Regions from separate parts of the Phreatobacter sp. AB_2022a genome, predicted to be linked through region 2. Evidence: predicted binding sites of a transcription regulator. Region 2 holds the regulator's gene; each other region holds the start of a gene.
What was found. Region 2 encodes LexA, which represses DNA repair genes until DNA is damaged. Its sites were predicted from a motif close to TGTTCNNNNTGTGTTCNG; they were not measured.
Positions count from the first base shown of each region.

Region 1: the regulator LexA is predicted to act here: its motif matches at 2,960-2,977, upstream of uvrA (excinuclease ABC subunit UvrA).
Region 3: the regulator LexA is predicted to act here: its motif matches at 1,258-1,275, upstream of recA (recombinase RecA).
Region 4: the regulator LexA is predicted to act here: its motif matches at 2,650-2,667, upstream of OZ671_RS25545 (PA0069 family radical SAM protein).

Region 1 is NZ_JAPSET010000031.1:69,348-73,849, forward strand. Features, by position in the region: gene OZ671_RS21140 (multidrug effflux MFS transporter) at 1-943, opposite strand, end outside; gene OZ671_RS21145 (DUF2306 domain-containing protein) at 1,077-1,472, opposite strand; gene OZ671_RS21150 (GNAT family N-acetyltransferase) at 1,652-2,149, opposite strand; gene ssb (single-stranded DNA-binding protein) at 2,191-2,706, opposite strand; gene uvrA (excinuclease ABC subunit UvrA) at 3,218-4,502, shown strand, end outside.
Region 2 is NZ_JAPSET010000004.1:187,081-191,582, reverse strand. Features, by position in the region: gene OZ671_RS04880 (DsbA family oxidoreductase) at 1-588, shown strand, start outside; gene moaC (cyclic pyranopterin monophosphate synthase MoaC) at 643-1,128, shown strand; gene OZ671_RS04870 (molybdopterin molybdotransferase MoeA) at 1,130-2,332, shown strand; gene lexA (transcriptional repressor LexA) at 2,481-3,167, shown strand; gene OZ671_RS04860 (ComEC/Rec2 family competence protein) at 3,161-4,502, opposite strand, start outside.
Region 3 is NZ_JAPSET010000030.1:63,469-67,970, forward strand. Features, by position in the region: gene OZ671_RS20665 (acyl-CoA dehydrogenase family protein) at 1-157, shown strand, start outside; gene OZ671_RS20670 (prephenate dehydrogenase) at 381-1,178, shown strand; gene recA (recombinase RecA) at 1,357-2,436, shown strand; gene alaS (alanine--tRNA ligase) at 2,695-4,502, shown strand, end outside.
Region 4 is NZ_JAPSET010000045.1:51,252-55,753, reverse strand. Features, by position in the region: gene OZ671_RS25555 (dihydrofolate reductase family protein) at 1-565, opposite strand, end outside; gene OZ671_RS25550 (ribonuclease HII) at 562-1,179, opposite strand; gene OZ671_RS25545 (PA0069 family radical SAM protein) at 1,407-2,582, opposite strand; gene OZ671_RS25540 (metalloregulator ArsR/SmtB family transcription factor) at 2,776-3,795, shown strand; gene metF (methylenetetrahydrofolate reductase [NAD(P)H]) at 3,792-4,502, shown strand, end outside.

The DNA of each region.
Region 1 (4,502 bases), on a different contig from region 2:
CGAAGGTCAGGAACAGCATGATCACCAGCCCGGCAAGGCTCTCCTGGCCGCTGACCAGCAGCGCGAGATGGAGGAGCGCCATGACGCTCGAGCCGAGGCTCGCGCCGACGATGACCCGCCCCATGCCGAACCGCTCGCCGAGCATGGCGCTGAATTGCGAGGCGCCGATAAAACCGATGGCATTGACGGCGAAGGCGATGCTGTAGAGCGTCGGCGTCAGGCCGTAGCGATCGATGTAGAGGAACGAGGAATTGGCGAGGAAGGCGAAGAAGCTCGCCATGCCGAACGCGCCGATGAAGGTGACGCCCATGAAATGCCGGTCGCGCAGCAACAGCCCGTAGCTCGACAGCACGGTCTGCAGGTCGCTGCGGATGCGCTCGGCCGGCGGACGCGTTTCGGGCAGCGCCAGGGCCGTCAGTGCAAGGCTGAGGACGGCCGCGACCGTCAGGACGGCAAAGATGGCGCGCCAGTCGAACAGCGCGATGAGGCCGCTGCCGGCGAGCGGTGCCAAGATCGGCGAGACGCTGATCACCAGCATGACGAGGGTCATCAGCCGCGTCGCCTCCACCCCGGTATGCAGGTCGCGGATGATGGCACGCGGCACGACCATGACCGAGGCGGCGCCGACGCCCTGGACGAACCGGAGCGCGATGAGCCATTCGATCGAACGCGTCAGGCCGCAGCCGATCCCGGCCAGCGTGAACAGGGCGAGGCCGAAATAGAGCGGCGGCTTGCGCCCGACCATGTCGGAGACCGGGCCGTAGAAGATCTGGGTGAGGCCGAAGCCGGCCATGAAGGTCATCAGCGTCATCTGCGCGCCGGCCGTGCCGGCACCGAGATCGGCGGCGAGGGCCGGCAACGCCGGCAGATACATGTCGATGGCGAAGGGGCCGACCGCAGCCAGCAAGCCCAGAATGAACGCGTTACGGGCAAAGCTGTGCATGCACTGCATCCTCGAAGTATGGTCTGAAAGCGGCAGGCGGCTTCGCACATGTCGGGTGCGGCGCGCAAGGCGCAAGGGCTGCCGGTCCCGTATCAACCCGGATGCCGCGACGGTGCGATGACGCAATGGCGTGTCAGCCGGCCCAGGTCATGGCGGCCATCAGGCGCCCGGGCAGGAAGGTGAAGAGACCCGCGACCGCCCAGCCCGCCGTGACCATCATCATGATCCGGCGGTGGCGGACGATCTCGCCGCGACGCCGCGCGGCCACGGCGCCGACGAGGCCGGCGAGGGTGATCACCGAGAGGATGTGGATCGGGCTGAACGGGCCGACGAGCCGGATCTGGTGAATGCCGAAGGAGGACAGCGCCACCACCGCCATCAGGACCACCCAGGTCCAGCCGACCGCGCGGTGGAACAGTCCGCGCTTCACCCGCAGGAACTGGACGAGGGTGAGCGGGATCAGGGCAAGTGCCGCCGTGGCATGGAGCTGGATCATCAGGGGAGCGGCAAGGAAGGGAGCGAGGGTCACGGCGGCACCTGTGGTGCGAGGGGGAATGTGAAGTAAATAAACTTTACATTCCGAATTGTCAATCGCCCCTGCCCGCTCCGCGGCGCAGCCCGCCTCCGGCCGAGTGCGCAGGCCACCGCGGCCGCACCGGACTGCCGGGCGGCTTGCGGCGCGCATGGCATGACTGATCATGGCGGACGCTAGCCGCGCCGGGCTGCCGCCCATTCCGGCCGCAGGAGCGACATCAGCACCTGGTCGACGCGGCTGCCATCGGCCCGCTTCACCGCCTCGCGCAGCAGCCCCTCCTCGGCGAAGCCGAGCGAACGATAGACATGGCGCGCCCTGGCATTGTCGGTGCAGACCTCGAGCAGGAAGCGGTGGCAGGCGGTTTCGGTGAACACCCAGTCGACGACGGCCGTCAGGAACGGCCGGCCAAAGCCCTGGCCGGCCGCAGCGGCGACGATGCGCTGCAGGCCGATATTGTCGGAACGGTTGTTGAGATCGCGCAGGATGGCAAAACCGCCCGGCGGGCCGCCATCGGCGGAGCCGACCAGATAGGCGAAATCCGCCGAGGCCATCGCGGCCTCATGCCGTTCGGCCGGCCATTGGCCGACCATGCCGGCGAAAGCCGGCTGGCGCTCGCTCGCCATGATGAAGGCGAGATCGGCTGGGGTGGCCCGACGGAGGGAAACCTGCATGGCCGGGCCCCCTCCCCGAAGCCGGGATCAGCGTCCGCCGCTCAGAACGGGATCTCGTCGTCGTCCATGCGGCCACCGCCGCCGGCCGGCGCCGCCGGCCGCCGCGGGGCTTCCGCCCGGCCCATGCCGGACCGGTTGTCGAGCGCGCCGGACGAGCCGAAGCTGTCGTCGCCATAGTCGCTGCCGCCGCCACCGCCGCCACCGCCGCGGCCATCGAGCAGCACCATCTCGCCCCGGAAGCGCTGCAGCACCACCTCGGTCGTATATTTCTCGACGCCCGACTGGTCCTGCCATTTGCGCGTCTGCAGCTGGCCCTCGACATAGACCTTGGAGCCCTTGCGCAGGTATTGCTCGGCGACCTTCACCAGGTTCTCGTTATAGATCACCACGGCGTGCCATTCGGTGCGCTCGCGCCGCTCGCCCGAGCCCTTGTCGCGCCAGCTCTCGGTGGTCGCCAGGCGCAGGCTGCAGACCTGCTCGCCGTTGTTCATCCGCCGGACTTCCGGATCCTTGCCCAGATTGCCGACCAGGATGACCTTGTTGACGCTGCCTGCCATCTCGCTCTCCCTCTCCCCGCAGCCTCTGCCCGGGGCGCTTTCAGCCTGAACCTGCCGGAGCCATCCCATGTTCGGCCGGCGCCGTCACGGCACGGCCGCCGGATTGGCCGATCTATCCCCAGTTTCCCGCCCTGGCGCCGCAGGAGGCCGGAATTGGCCGCCTCGCGACCGCCCCTGCCGCGCCACGGCCGCGGAGCCGACCGGCCCGGCCGGTTGTCTGCACCGGCGCGGCGGAGACCATGCCACGGCCTCGTGTTCATTATTTGTTCTTGTGCGACTTGGCAAGCCCCGCTAAGGTCCAGCCGCTCTCCCGCCCCGAATCGTCGGACGCAACCTGTGCACATCAGCCATCACCTGTGCCGGCGCCTCTGGCGGCGGGCGTTCACGGTTTCTACCTTGGGGCTTTGGTTTTCCGCCTTGATCTCCACCGGGGCGCTCGCGCGCGAACGCGCCGGCATGTGCCTCTCCCGGGATGAGACCACGTCGTGATCGCGTTCAACGGACCCGTTCTATGACCGACCTTTTCGACAAGTTCCGCGACGACGTCCGGCGCCCCGACCAGCGGGTGATTTCCGTGCGCGGCGCGCGCGAGCACAATCTGAAGGGCGTCGACCTGACCATCCCGCGCGACGCCCTGGTGGTGTTCACGGGCCTGTCCGGCTCGGGCAAGTCCTCGCTGGCCTTCGACACGATCTATGCCGAAGGCCAGCGCCGCTATGTCGAAAGCCTGTCGGCCTATGCCCGCCAGTTCCTGGAAATGATGCAGAAGCCGGACGTCGACCAGATCGACGGCCTGTCGCCGGCCATTTCCATCGAGCAGAAGACGACGTCGAAGAACCCGCGTTCGACGGTCGGCACGGTCACCGAGATCTACGACTATATGCGCCTTCTGTGGGCGCGCGTCGGCGTGCCCTATTCGCCTGCCACCGGCCTGCCGATCGAAAGCCAGACGGTGAGCCAGATGGTCGACAAGACCCTGGCCCTGCCCGAGGGTTCGCGCCTCTACCTGCTGGCGCCGGCTGTCCGCGGCCGCAAGGGCGAGTACCGCAAGGAACTCGCCGAATACCAGAAGAAGGGCTTCCAGCGCGTCAAGGTCGACGGCACCTTCTACGAGATCCCCGACGTGCCGGCCCTCGACAAGAAGCTGAAGCACGACATCGACGTGGTGGTCGACCGCATCGTAGTCAGGCCGGACATGGCGACGCGCCTCGCCGACAGCTTCGAAATGGCGCTGAAGCTCGCCGACGGCATCGCCATCATCGAATTTGCCGAGGGCAAGGACGCCAAGGGGGAGCCGCTGCGGGTGATCTTTTCCGAGAAGTTCGCCTGCCCGGTCTCCGGCTTCACCATCCCGGAGATCGAGCCGCGGCTGTTCTCGTTCAACAATCCCTTCGGCGCCTGCCCGGCCTGCGACGGCCTCGGCGTCGAGCAGACGATCGATGCCGACCTCGTCATTCCCGACAAGGACCAGACCTTGCGCAAGGGCGCCATCGCGCCCTGGGCGAAGTCGAGCTCGCCCTTCTACACCCAGACGCTCGACGCCCTCGCCAAGCATTACGGCTTCTCGCTGACCGCGCCCTGGCGCTCGCTGCCGGAAAAGGCCCGCGACGCGATCCTGTTCGGCACCGGCGAGGAGACCGTCACCTTCCGCTACGACGACGGCCTGCGCTCCTACGAGACCACCAAGACCTTCGAGGGCGTCGTCCGCAATCTCGAGCGCCGGCTGAAGGAGACCGAAAGCGAATGGGCGCGGGAGGAGATCTCCCGCTACGTCTCGGCCGTGCCTTGCAAGACCT
Region 2 (4,502 bases):
GTGCCCGACATTGCGGTCGAGGTGCGCTGGCGCCCCTATCAGCTCGCTCCCGACCTGCCGGCCGCCGGCATCCCGCGCGACCAGTATCTCACCCAGAAATTCGGCAGCCTGGACCGCGTCAAGGCGAATTTCGCGCGCATTGCCGCCGTCGGTGCCGAGGACGGCATCGATTTCGCTTTCGACCGGATCACCGTTTCGCCCAATACGCTGAACGCCCACCGGCTGGTCCTCTGGGCGCGCTCCGGCGGACACCAGGACGCGGTCGTCGAGGCCCTGTTCAACGCCTATTTCGTCGAAGGGCGCAATCTCGCCGACATTTCGACGCTGATCGAGATCGGCGCGGCGCACGGCCTCGATGCGGCGCTGCTGACCGAACTCTTCGCCTCCGATTCGGACATCGAGCGCACCCAGCGCGAAATCGCCTCGGCCCAGCGCATCGGCGTCACCGGCGTGCCCTTTTTCATCGTCGGCGAACGGTTCGGCATAGCCGGCGCCGAGGCGCCTGAAACGATCGCCCGGGCGATCCGCCAGGCGGCGGAGGCCGAGGCTTCGGCCGATGCGGCGGCCGGCGCCGCCGGCCACGCATAGATGCGGGCTTCGAGCCCCGTTGCAGAGGCCGGCGCGACCCGGTAAGCCCGCATCATGGCGCAAGGACGACATCTCACTCATCTCGATGCGGCGGGGCAGGCCAACATGGTCGATGTCTCGCACAAGCCTGCCACCGAGCGGATCGCGGTCGCCGAGGGCTGCGTGGTGATGCGCGCCGACACGCTCGCCATCGTCAAGGCGGGCGAAGCGAAAAAGGGCGACGTGCTCGGCACGGCCCGTCTCGCCGGCATCATGGCGGCCAAGCGCAGCCACGAATTGATCCCGCTCTGCCATCCACTGCTGCTCACCAAGGTGGCGGTCGACATCGTGCCCGATGATGCCCTGCCAGGCGTCAGGGCCACGGCGACCGTCAAGGTGTCCGGCCAGACCGGCGTCGAGATGGAGGCCCTGACTGCGGTCTCGGTCGCCTGCCTCACCGTCTACGACATGGTGAAGGCGGTCGACCGCGCCATGCGGATCGAGGGCATCCGGCTCATCGAAAAAACGGGCGGCGCCTCCGGCGCCTATCGGGCGGACTGACATGGCCGGACTGCTGCCCGTCGCCGAAGCCCTGTCCCGCGTGCTCGCCGGCGCCGAGCCCCTGGGCGAGGAATGGCTGGCGCTCGCCGACGCCGACGGCCGCGTGCTGACCCGCGATATCGTCGCGACGCGCTCGCAGCCGCCGGCCGACGTCTCGGCGATGGACGGCTATGCCGTGCGCGCGGCCGACCTGCCGGGGACGCTGCCGGTGATCGGCGAATCGGCGGCAGGCCGGCCCTTCTCCGCCCCGCTGCCGCCGGGCGCCGCGTTGCGCATCTTCACCGGCGCGGCTCTGCCGGCCGGCGCCGACACGATCGTCATCCAGGAGGATGCCGAGCGCGCCGGCGATCAGGTAACCTTCGCCGCCGCCGCTCCGGCCGGCCGCCATATCCGCGTCGCCGGCCTCGATTTCACCGCCGGCCTCGCCGGCCTTGCCGCCGGCACACGGCTCGATCCGCGCAAGCTTGCCCTCGCCGCGGCCATGAATCACGCGCGCCTGCCGGTGCGGCGCGCGCCGCGCGTCGCGATCCTGTCGACCGGTGATGAGCTCGTCGAGCCCGGCGCCGTGCCTGGTTCCGGCCAGATCGTCTCGTCCAATGCGCTGGCTGTGGCCGCTATGGCGAAGCGCGAGGGGGCCATCGCGATCGATCTCGGCATCGCGCCCGACCGGCTGGACGAGACGCTCGCCGCAGTCGGGCGCGCGCGAGACGCCGGCGCCGACATTCTCGTCACCTCCGGCGGCGCCTCCGTCGGCGAATACGACCTGATGCGCGAGGTGATCGCCAGGGAAGGCGCCGAGCTCGGCTTCTGGAAGATCGCCATGCGGCCCGGCAAGCCCCTGATGATGGCCGATCTCGGCGGCATGCGGCTGCTCGGCCTGCCCGGCAATCCTGTCGCCTCCTTCGTCTGCGCCACCATCTTCCTGATGCCGCTGGTCCGGAAGCTTTCCGGCCGCAGCGACATCGAGACGCCGACGGAGCCGGCCGTTCTCGGCACCGATGTCGGGCCCAACGACCAGCGTGCCGACTACTTGCGCGCGACGCTGGAGACGCGCGACGGCACGCTCGTCGCGACGCCGTTCCCGATCCAGGATTCGTCGATGATCCGTGTGCTCGCGGAAGCCGACGCGCTGGTGCTGCGCGCGCCCTTCGCCGAGCGGGCCGCGGCCGGCAGCCCGTGCCGCATCATCCGGCTGCCGCGGTAGCCGCACCGCCGCCGCGGCGACCGCAACGGTACGCCGCGTCAATACTTCACGAAATATCAACGCTTGCGGAACACATAAAGAACAGATAGGGACTGTTCATGATCTGTTCGAGTGAGTCGGACGGCTCGTAATCAGGGGCACACACCCGATGCTGACGCGCAAGCAACACGAACTTCTCCGCTTCATTCAGGAACGGCTGAAGGAAAGCGGGGTGCCACCGTCCTTCGACGAAATGAAGGAAGCGCTGGATCTGAAGTCCAAGTCCGGCATCCACCGCTTGATCACGGCGCTGGAGGAACGCGGCTTCATCCGACGCCTGCCAAACCGGGCGCGTGCGCTGGAAGTGATCAAGCAGCCGGAACAGGCCGCCGGCCCTGCGCGCCAGCGCTTCGCGCCGGCCGTGATCGAGGGCTCGCTCGGCCGCAGCCGGCCGGTCGAGGAGGACACGGTGATGCCGGTCTCCGTGCCGGTCATGGGCCGGATCGCCGCCGGCGTGCCGCGCGAGGCGATCGAGAACCGGATCAACACGCTCTCCGTGCCGCCGGAAATGCTCAGCCGCGGCGAACATTATGCGCTGGAGGTGCGCGGCGACTCGATGATCGAGGCCGGCATCCTGGAAGGCGACCTCGCCCTCGTGCGCAAGACCGACGCGGCCGACACCGGCGACATCGTGGTGGCGCTGATCGACGACGAGGAAGCCACCTTGAAGCGCCTCAGGAAGCGCGGCACGTCGATCGCCCTCGAAGCCGCCAATCCGGCCTATGAGACGCGGGTCTTCGGTCCCGACCGGGTCCGCATCCAGGGCAAGCTCGTCGGCCTGTTCCGCCGCTACTGACCCGGTTCGCCGTCCTCGACGGGCTCACGCTCCTCGGCAGCTTGGGGGGCGGGCGCCTCGGCGACCGCGCCGGGGCGGCGCAGGAGCGACAGGGCATCGCCCGACGGCCGGGGCCGGAACCAGGGCCGCATGCTCGTGGGATCGCGGCTCGTCGCGATGCGATAGCCGTCCGCATCGGCGAATATCGTCACCGCTCCGGTCCAGGCCAGGCCTCTCAGATCGACGACGGTTGCGCGGCAGCCGGCCGGCGCCGGGAAGCGCGTCACGACGATGCGCGCCTCGCGGCAATCGTCGGCCAGCGCTTCGGGATCGCGCGCGAAGGCGGCCCGCCCGCCGCCCGCCAGCGCCATGGCGCAGCCCACCGCGTCGCAGATGACGCCCGCTATCAGCGACTGATCCGATGCAAGACGCGGATCGGCATCCGCGCCGAGCCAGCGCTGCAGCGCGAAGCGGTTGGCGCGCGGCGACAGCGCGCGCAGGCGCCCATCCGTGCCGCGGGCCGCGACCGTCGCCCCCTCGGCATCGATGGCGAGCAGCGGCCGCTGCTTGAGCGGCGCCAGGCCGAGACCGAGCGCGACGAACAGCAGCCCTGCCCATCGCAGCGGCGTCGACAGGGCCGCCACGAGGATGAGGCCGACCGACAGCAGGCCGAGCGCGACCGGACCGAAGGCCGCAACCGGCACCTTGCCGCCCGGCCAGGAGGCAACCCATTCGGCGACGCGGACGAACAGATCGATGCTTATGCCGGCAAGCACCCAGACCGGCCTGTCGAGGCCGAACGGCCAGAGCAGCAGCGCCAGCATTTCGAGCGGCATGGTGACGAATTCGACGATCGGCGCGCCGAGCAGATTGCCCGGAACGCCGTAGAGCTGGATCTGGTTGAAGTGATAGGCCGCATAGGGCGTCGTCGCGAGCGAGGCGACGAACGAGCTCATGGCGAGGCCGGCCACGCCGTTGGTCGCCGCCAGCAGACCGCGAGCGAGACCGCCGCGGTCGCCGGCATGGTGCTCGGCCCAGGGCCGCAGCATGACATAGCCCGAGACCAGCGCGAGGGTTGCCGCGAACGACATCTGGAAGCTTGGGCCGAGCAGGCTTTCCGGCGCCAGCGTCAGCACGGCAAGCGCGGCGAGCGCGAGGGTCCTCAGCGTCAGCGCGCCGCGCCCGAGGATGACGCCGACCAGCACGACGGCGATCATGATCCAGGACCGCTGGGTCGCGACCTCGGCGCCGGAAATGACCAGGTAGCCGGTGGAGACGACGAGGGCGACCGCGGCGGCCCAGGCCTTGACCGGATGATGCAGGGCAAGCGCCGGCACCAGCGACAGCGAGCCGCGC
Region 3 (4,502 bases), on a different contig from region 2:
CATGCGGCCGCTCTATGCCCTCAACGAAGAGCCCGTCGTTGCCGAGGAGGTGCTGCCGATCGTGCCCGAGCACCTCAACAGCCGCGCCTGGACGATCTTCGGCGGCACCTCCGAGATCCAGCGCGACATCCTCGCCAAGCTCATGCTCGGGCTCTGACCCGCGGGACAGGGATCGGGGGCGGGCGCCTTGACATCGCCGGCCGACCGGCTAAACCGGCGGCCATGACGACGATCCTGACCCTCTCGGGCCTATATTACGCCCCGCCACAATAGCGGGGGGTGTATCGTCATCTTTCAACCGCTGCGCCGCCAGCGGTTGGACCTCATCCCCGATATCGCAAGGCCGGCGCGGCTCTCCGGAGCAGCAGGAATTCCCGGCCATGATCAGCACCAGCCATCACCTTCGTTCCTCGGACCGCGGCGCGCCCGCGCGCGCATTGCCGTCGGTCGGCCTTATCGGGCTCGGCGCCTTCGGGCGGCTGATGGTGCGGCATCTGGCGCCGCATCTGCCGCTCACCGGCTACGACCCGGCCTTCCCGGAGGCGGCAGGGACGGGCCCCGGCGGCATCGCGCTGGCGAGCCTTGCGACCGTCGCGGCCGCCGATATCGTCGTGCTGGCGACGCCGGTCGATCGGCTGGCCCGTGTGATCGCAGCGATCGGCCCCCATCTGAAGCCAGGGGCGGTGGTGCTCGATGTCGGCTCGGTCAAGGTCGGCCCCGCCGACATCATGCGGCGCAGCCTGCCCGATCATGTCGAGATCGTCGGCACCCACCCGCTGTTCGGTCCGCAGAGCGCGCGTGCCGGCATTGCCGGCCTGAAGATCGCGGTCTGTCCGATCCGCGGCCGCAGCGCCTTGCGCATCGCCGCCTTCCTGCGCCGGACACTCCGGCTCAAGGTCATCGTCACGACCCCCGAAGCCCATGACCGCGAGGCGGCGATGGTGCAGGGGCTGACCCATCTGATCGCCAAGGTGCTGGTGCGCATGGAACCGCTGCCGACGCGGATGACGACGGCGAGCTTCGACCTGGTGGCGCGCGCCGTCGAGATGGTGCGCTACGACGCGCCGGAAGTGTTTCTCGCCATCGAGCGGGACAATCCCTTCGCAGCCGACGTCAGGCGGCGCTTCTTCGCGCTGGCGGCCGAGGTCGACGCGGCGCTCGACCGCGGCCATTCCTAGCCGGCGGCGCGCCGCCGGCAACCGGGGCGGAACGGCCAGGGCCGTCCCGGCGCGCGCCGGCCAGGCGAAAAAAATCGGAGAGAACAAAAAAAGAACTTGTTGTTAAGAACAAACCGTGTACGGTCGATTCATCTGAAGATTCTCGACGTTCCCCTTGCCGCTCGAAGGAGCACACGCCATGAGTCAGGCCGCACTGCGACTCGTTGAAGGTTCTTCCATGGATAAGACCAAAGCGCTCGACGCCGCCCTGTCCCAGATCGAGCGGGCCTTCGGCAAGGGTTCGATCATGCGGCTCGGCAAGAGCGACAAGGCGATCGAGATCGAGGCGATCTCGACCGGCTCGCTCGGGCTCGACATTGCGCTCGGCATCGGCGGCCTGCCGCGCGGCCGCGTCATCGAGATCTACGGGCCGGAATCCTCGGGCAAGACGACATTGGCGCTGCATACCATCGCCGAAGCGCAGCGGCGCGGCGGCACCTGCGCCTTCATCGACGCCGAACATGCGCTCGACCCGGTCTATGCCCGCAAGCTCGGCGTCAACCTCGACGACCTCCTGATCTCCCAGCCCGATGCCGGCGAGCAGGCGCTGGAAATCTGCGACACGCTGGTCCGGTCCGGGGCGGTCGACGTGGTGGTGGTCGATTCGGTGGCGGCGCTGACCCCGCGCGCCGAACTCGAAGGCGAGATGGGCGACAACCAGCCGGGCATGCAGGCCCGCCTGATGAGCCAGGCGCTGCGCAAGCTCACCGCCTCGATCTCCAAGGCCAACACCATGGTGATCTTCATCAACCAGATCCGCATGAAGATCGGCGTGATGTACGGTTCGCCCGAGGTCACCACCGGCGGCAATGCGCTGAAGTTCTACGCGTCCATGCGCCTCGACATCCGCCGGGTCGGCGCGATCAAGGAGCGCGACGAGGTGGTCGGCAACCAGACCCGCGTCAAGGTCGTGAAGAACAAGCTGGCGCCGCCGTTCAAGCAGGTCGAATTCGACATCATGTACGGCGAGGGCGTGTCCAAGATGGGCGAACTGATCGACCTCGGCGTCAAGGCCGGCGTGGTCGAGAAGTCGGGCGCCTGGTTCTCCTACGACAGCCAGCGGCTCGGCCAGGGCCGGGAGAACGCCAAGACCTTCCTGAAGCAGAACCCGGACATGGCCGGCAAGATCGAAGCGGCGATCCGGCAGAATTCCGGACTGATCGCGGAGAAGATCCTCGGCGAGGTCGAGCAGGATGCCGACGGCGAAGAGCCAGTGTGATCGAAGGTCAGGCGCGATTCGAGACGATCAAGGCCGGGTTCGCCCGGCCTTTGTCATTTCAGGGCGGCTTTTCACCCTCAGCCGCGGCTTTTCGGAACCTTTCGGTCTCTCCCGGGAAAGGCCTGCCGGCAGAGCGCGTCCAGGCTCGTCACGGGCATGAGTGAAAGCGGGTTCCCATATCAGGCATAAATGCTCTAGAAACACCCGCCAATGCGACATCGGACGGCGCTATTCCGTCCCAACCGTTAAGTTCGGGCAATGACCGGCGTCAACCAGATCCGCAAGACCTTCCTCGACTTCTTCGCCAAGAACGACCATGCGGTCGTCGAGAGTTCGCCGCTCGTGCCGCGCAACGACCCGACGCTGATGTTCGCCAATTCCGGCATGGTCCAGTTCAAGAACGTCTTCACCGGCGTCGAGAAACGGCCCTATTCGCGCGCCACCACGGCGCAGAAATGCGTGCGCGCCGGCGGCAAGCACAACGACCTCGACAATGTCGGCTATACCGCGCGCCACCACACCTTCTTCGAGATGCTCGGCAACTTCTCGTTCGGCGACTATTTCAAGGACCGGGCGATCGAGCTTGCCTGGAACCTGATCACGCGTGAATACGAGCTGCCGGTCGACCGCCTGCTCGTCACCGTCTACTCCGAGGACGAGGACGCCTTCCAGCTCTGGAAGAAGATCGCCGGCCTGCCGGATTCGAAGATCATCCGCATTTCGACCTCCGACAATTTCTGGCGGATGGGCGATACCGGTCCCTGCGGCCCGTGCTCGGAAATCTTCTACGACCACGGCGACAAGATCTGGGGCGGACCGCCCGGCTCGGCCGAGCAGGATGGCGACCGGTTCATCGAGATCTGGAACCTCGTCTTCATGCAGTACGAGGAGCAGGCGGGCGGCGGGCGCATCGTGCTGCCGCGCCCCTCGATCGATACCGGCATGGGCCTGGAGCGCATCTCGGCGGTGCTGCAGGGCACGCACGACAATTACGAGATCGACCTGATGCGGGCGCTGATCGGCGCGAGCGCGGTGGCGACCGGCGTCGAGCCCGACGGCGAGCACAAGGTGTCGCACCGGGTGATCGCCGACCATCTGAGGGCGTCCTCGTTCCTGATCGCGGACGGCGTGCTGCCGTCCAATGAGGGCCGCGGCTATGTCGCACGGCGGATCATGCGCCGGGCGATGCGCCATGCCTCGCTGCTCGGCGCCAAAGAGCCGCTGATGCACAAGCTGGTGCCGACGCTGGTGCGCGAGATGGGCCAGGCCTATCCCGAGCTGGTGCGCGCCGAGAGCCTGATCAGCGAGACGCTGGAGCTTGAGGAAACCCGCTTCCGCAAGACGCTGGAGCGGGGCCTTGCCATTCTCGATGGCGAGGCCAGGACGCTGGGCGACGGCGCCGTGTTCTCCGGCGATACCGCCTTCACGCTCTACGACACCTACGGCTTCCCGCTCGACCTCACGCAGGACGCCCTGCGCCCGCGCGGGATCACCGTCGACACCGAGGCCTTCGACGCGGCGATGCAGCAGCAGAAGGCCAAGGCTCGCGCGGCCTGGGCCGGCTCGGGCGAAGCGGCGACCGATGCCGTCTGGTTCGGCGTCAAGGACCGGGTCGGGCCGACCGATTTCCTCGGCTACGATACCGAGACCGCGGAAGGCCAGGTGCTGGCCGTGCTGAAGGACGGCGCGGAAGTGCCGGCCCTCGCGGCCGGCGAAAGCGGCCTCGTCGTGCTCAACCAGACGCCGTTCTACGGCGAATCCGGCGGCCAGCAGGGCGATCGCGGCGCCATGACGGGCGAGGGCGTGTCCGCCCGCGTCACCGACACCCAGAAGAAGCTCGGCGACCTGTTCATCCACGCGGTGACGGTCGACCAGGGCACGCTGAAGGCCGGCCAGGCGCTGGAGCTGACGGTCGATCACGCGCGCCGCCAGGCGATCCGCGCCAACCATTCGGCGACCCATCTGCTGCACGAAGCGCTCCGCCAGGTGCTGGGCGACCACGTCGCGCAGAAAGGCTCGCTGGTCGCGCCCGACCGGCTGCGCTTCGACTTCTCCCATCCGAAACC
Region 4 (4,502 bases), on a different contig from region 2:
ATGCGGCCTGGCGCATCTCGGGCTGGCGATAGCGCAGCCGCACCACGCCGTCGCCGACGACCTTGGAGCTGACGAGATCGAGGCGCACCCGGGCCGGCAGGCCGTGGCTCAGCGGAACGCCCGACCCGGCCAGGGCGGGCACGACGAAGATGTCGAGCTGGTCGAGGGCGCCCGCCGCGATGAAGGCGTTGTTGAGGCGCGGTCCGCCGACGATCAGGGCCGGCCGCGCCCGGCACTCGCGGCGCAGCCGCTCGATCAGAGCGGGCAGGGCGTCATGCCAGGCGCTGGCGCGCTCCGCAGGCTGTTTCAGCGGCGTCGAGGTGACGACCACCACGTTGCGGCCGGGAAAGACGGGGGCGCCCGATGCCGCGAGGCTGCGGTCATAGGTCGTCCGCCCCATTACCACCGTGCCCACCGCGTCGAGAAACCGGCGGTGCCCGGGATCGATGGCGGCGCAGGGTCTCGGCCAGAAGATGCCGTCGGTAGCGGCCGCGAGAAATCCGTCGAGGCTGACCGTCAGCGCGCCGGCAATGCGAGGGGCGGGAACTTGGCCGGATTCGCTCATCGTTCCTTGAGTGCTCCGAAGGTCATGCGATGGTGGCGCGTCGGCCCGTGCACGGCGATCGCATCGCGGTGCTGGCGCGTGCCGTAGCCCTTGTGCTGCTCGAAGCCATATTCGGGATGGATTGCACCAAGATGGCGCATCAGCCGGTCGCGATGGACCTTGGCGATGATCGAGGCGGCGGCGATCGAGACCACCAGGGCGTCACCGTCGACGATGGCTTCGCCCGACATGCCGAGCGGCAGGGCGGGCACGTCGCGGCCGTCGACAAGGACATGGCGCGGCGGCAGCGCCAGCATGCGGACGGAAGCCGCCATGGCGTGGAGCGTCGCCTTGCGGATGTCGGTCCGGTCGATCCGGCCGGGCGAAGCGGAGGCCACCGCGACCGCCAATGCCGAGGCCATGACGGCGGCATAGAGATGTTCGCGCGCGGCCTCGTCCAGCTCCTTCGAATCGGCGAGGCCGTCGGGGATGGCCGCCGGATCGAGGATGACGGCGGCGGCGACCACGGGGCCTGCGAGCGGCCCGCGGCCGGCCTCGTCAATGCCGGCGACCGGCCCGAAACCCTGAGCCAGGGCACGCTGTTCGATGGTGAAGGAGGGGACGATCGGGGCCATGGCAACTTGGAATTCGATTGATCCGGCAGGGCGCCGCGGCCGCCAGGGCTGCCGATCGGCCGGCCGGCAGGACGCGGGACTGTGATTCAGCTTTTTGGCGGAATGTGAGTCCGGTCAGCAACTTGTTTTGCGTTGTTCACAAGACGATTCGGCCGGGCGCGCGCGCCGAGATTCCGATTCAACCGGTTCAGATGCCGCTTCAGGTCGCGCGCCGGGACGTCCGCGCCTCAGAACAGGCTGAGCTGGCGCGCGGCATCCGGGCCTTTTCGCTCGGGAGGTGTGAACAATTCGGTGGCAAGCCGCAGCCGCCGCTTGCCGAAGCCGAGCCGGCGCGAGGCCACCTCGAACCTGCGACCGACCATCCAGGCGAGCGGACCGACGCCCTTCTGCCTGACATGGAAGGTCGCGTCGTAGTCCTTTCCGCCGCGGGTATCGCGGATCAGCGACAGGACGTGGCGGGCCGCGTCCGGCCGGTGCGCGACCAGCCATTCGCGGAACAGGTCGCGGATCTCCAGCGGCAGGCGCAGAAGGACATAGCCGGCCTCGCGCGCGCCCATATGGTAGCAGGCATCGAGGATCCGCTCGATCTCGGCATCGTTGACGGCCGGGATGATCGGCGCCACCAGCACGGCGGTCGGAATGCCGGCCTCCGAGAGCATGCGGATCGCTTCCAGGCGCTTCGCCGGCGTCGCCGCCCGCGGTTCCAGCGAGCGGGCGAGCTTGCGGTCGAGCGTGGTCACCGACAGGGCGACCTTGGCAAGGCCCTTGGCCGCCATGCGCGAGAGAATGTCGATGTCGCGCGTCACCAGATGGCTCTTGGTGACGATGCCGACGGGGTGATTGGTCCGTTCCAGCACTTCGAGGATGCGGCGGGTCAGCTGCCAGCGCTTCTCGATCGGCTGATAGGGATCGGTATTGGTGCCCATGGCGATGGTACGCGGCTGGTAGGCCGGGTCCGCCAGCTCGCGCTCCAGGAGTTCCGGCGCATTCGGCTTGACGAACAGGCGCGTCTCGAAATCGAGCCCGGGCGACAGGCCCATATAGGCGTGGGTCGGGCGGGCGAAACAATAGGCGCAGCCGTGCTCGCAGCCGCGATAGGGATTGATCGACCGGTCGAAGGAGAGATCGGGGCTGTCGTTGCGGGTGATGATCCGCCGCGCCTTCTCCTCCTGCACGGTGGTCGCCAGCTCCGGCAGCTCGTCGAGCGTGCCCCAGCCGTCGTCCAGCGCCTCGCGCGACTGGCTTTCGTAACGGCCGGAGGCATTGCTCAGCGTGCCGCGGCCGCGCCGGCGCTCCTCGCCGACGCCCGCCCCCGCGGAGACGTCGAGCGCGCGGGCCGTACGCAGGCCGAAAAGATTGGCCGCAGCCGCTTCCAGACCGCCGGCGTTCAGCCTGTCGGCCATGCTCTTGTCGATCCGTGCGGTGCTGCGTCCCATGCCCAGAGAGCTACCATCGCCCAACGATCGAAACAAGAACAAAGAGGGATCAAACAGGAACAAAATCCTTTGATCGGACCCTGGCGACGGATGGCGCTTGCCAGTTTGGCAATAAGGGCATAAAGATATCTTTATATGTAACCGAGGAGGCGAGGGCCCCGTGACAGGCGCAAGAGCCCATTCCTTCGACGATGGTGTCGCCGTCCTGAGGGCGGTGGGCGAGCCGACGCGTCTGAGGTTGCTCGCGCTGGCGGCCGAGGCCGAACTGACGGTCACCGACATGGTCGACATTCTCGGCCAGTCGCAGCCGCGGATTTCACGCCATCTGAAGCTGCTGCTGGAAGCAGGCCTGGTCGAGCGCGTCAAGGAGGGATCCTGGGCCTTCTTCCGCGCGAGCGGCGAGGGTGCCGGCGCGCGCGCCGTCCAGGCGCTGGTGGCGCTGGTCGATCCCGAGGACCCGATTCTCGCGAGCGATCGCGAGCGCCTGGCCGAAGTCCGCGCCAAGCGGGCCGAGGAGGCCCAGGCCTTCTTCCGCCGCCATGCCGCGGAATGGGACAAGCTGCGCGCCCTGCACGTGGCCGAGGAGCGGGTCGAGCGTGCCGTCAAGGAGGCGCTGGAGGGCCGGCCGGTCCGGGCGCTGCTCGATCTCGGCACCGGCACCGGGCGCATGCTGGAACTGTTCGCAGGCGAGATCGACCGCGGCCTCGGCATCGATGCCAATCCGGAAATGCTCACCCTCGCGCGCGCCGCGCTCGACCGGGCCGGCATCCGTCACTGCGCCGTCAGGGCGGGCGACATCTATGCCCTGGCCCTGCCGCGCGACAGCTATGACGCCGTGATCATCCACCAGGTGCTGCACTTCCTCGACGACGGCGCCCGCGCGGTGCGCGAGGCGGCCCGCGTGCTGCGCCCCGGCGGCCGGCTGGTGGTGATCGATTTCGCCCCGCACGAACTCGAATTCCTGCGCGAGACGCAGGCGCATCGCCGCCTCGGCTTCGCGCGCGAGGTGGTCGAAGGCTGGCTTGCTGCGGCGGGTCTCGAACCGACCGATTTCCGCACGCTCGCGCCCGACCATGGCGGCAGCGAGCAACTGACCGTTTCCATCTGGGTCGCCCGCGATCCCCGTCTTGTGACCGATGCCCCGGCGCTGCCGGGTGTTCCAGCCGTCGAGGTTGTCTGATGTCCACCTCCTACAAGCCCAGCCGCTACGTCTCGCGCTCCCGGCTCAAAGTGTCCTTCGAGTTCTTCCCGCCGAAGAGCGAGGAGATGGAAGCGACCTTGTGGGAATCGATCGAGCGGCTGGCGCCGCTCGCGCCGACCTTCGTATCGGTGACCTACGGCGCCGGCGGCTCGACGCGCGAGCGCACCCACGCGACCGTCCAGCGCATCATCGCCGAGACGCAGCTGAAGCCGGCCGCGCACCTGACCTGCGTCGCCGCGACCCGCGGCGAGGTCGACGACGTCATCCGCGGCTACTGGGCCGCCGGCGTGCGCCACATCGTGGCGCTGCGCGGCGATCCGGTCGGCGGCATCGGCACGCCCTATGCCTCGCATCCCGGCGGCTATGACGGCTCGCCCGAACTGGTCGCGGGCATCCGCGCCATCGGCGATTTCGAGGTTTCGGTCTCGGCCTATCCGGAAAAGCATCCCGAGAGCGGCTCGATCGACACCGATATCGAAATGCTGAAGCGCAAGGTCGATGCCGGCGCGACGCGCGCCATCACCCAGTTCTTCTTCGACAACGAGGTCTATCTGCGCTACCTCGACCGGGCACGCGCCGCGGGCATCACCATCCCGATCGTCCCCGGCATCGTGCCGGTGCAGAACTTCAAGCAGACCGCGGGCTTTGCCGCGCGCGCCGGAGCCAGCATCCCGGACTGGCTCGCC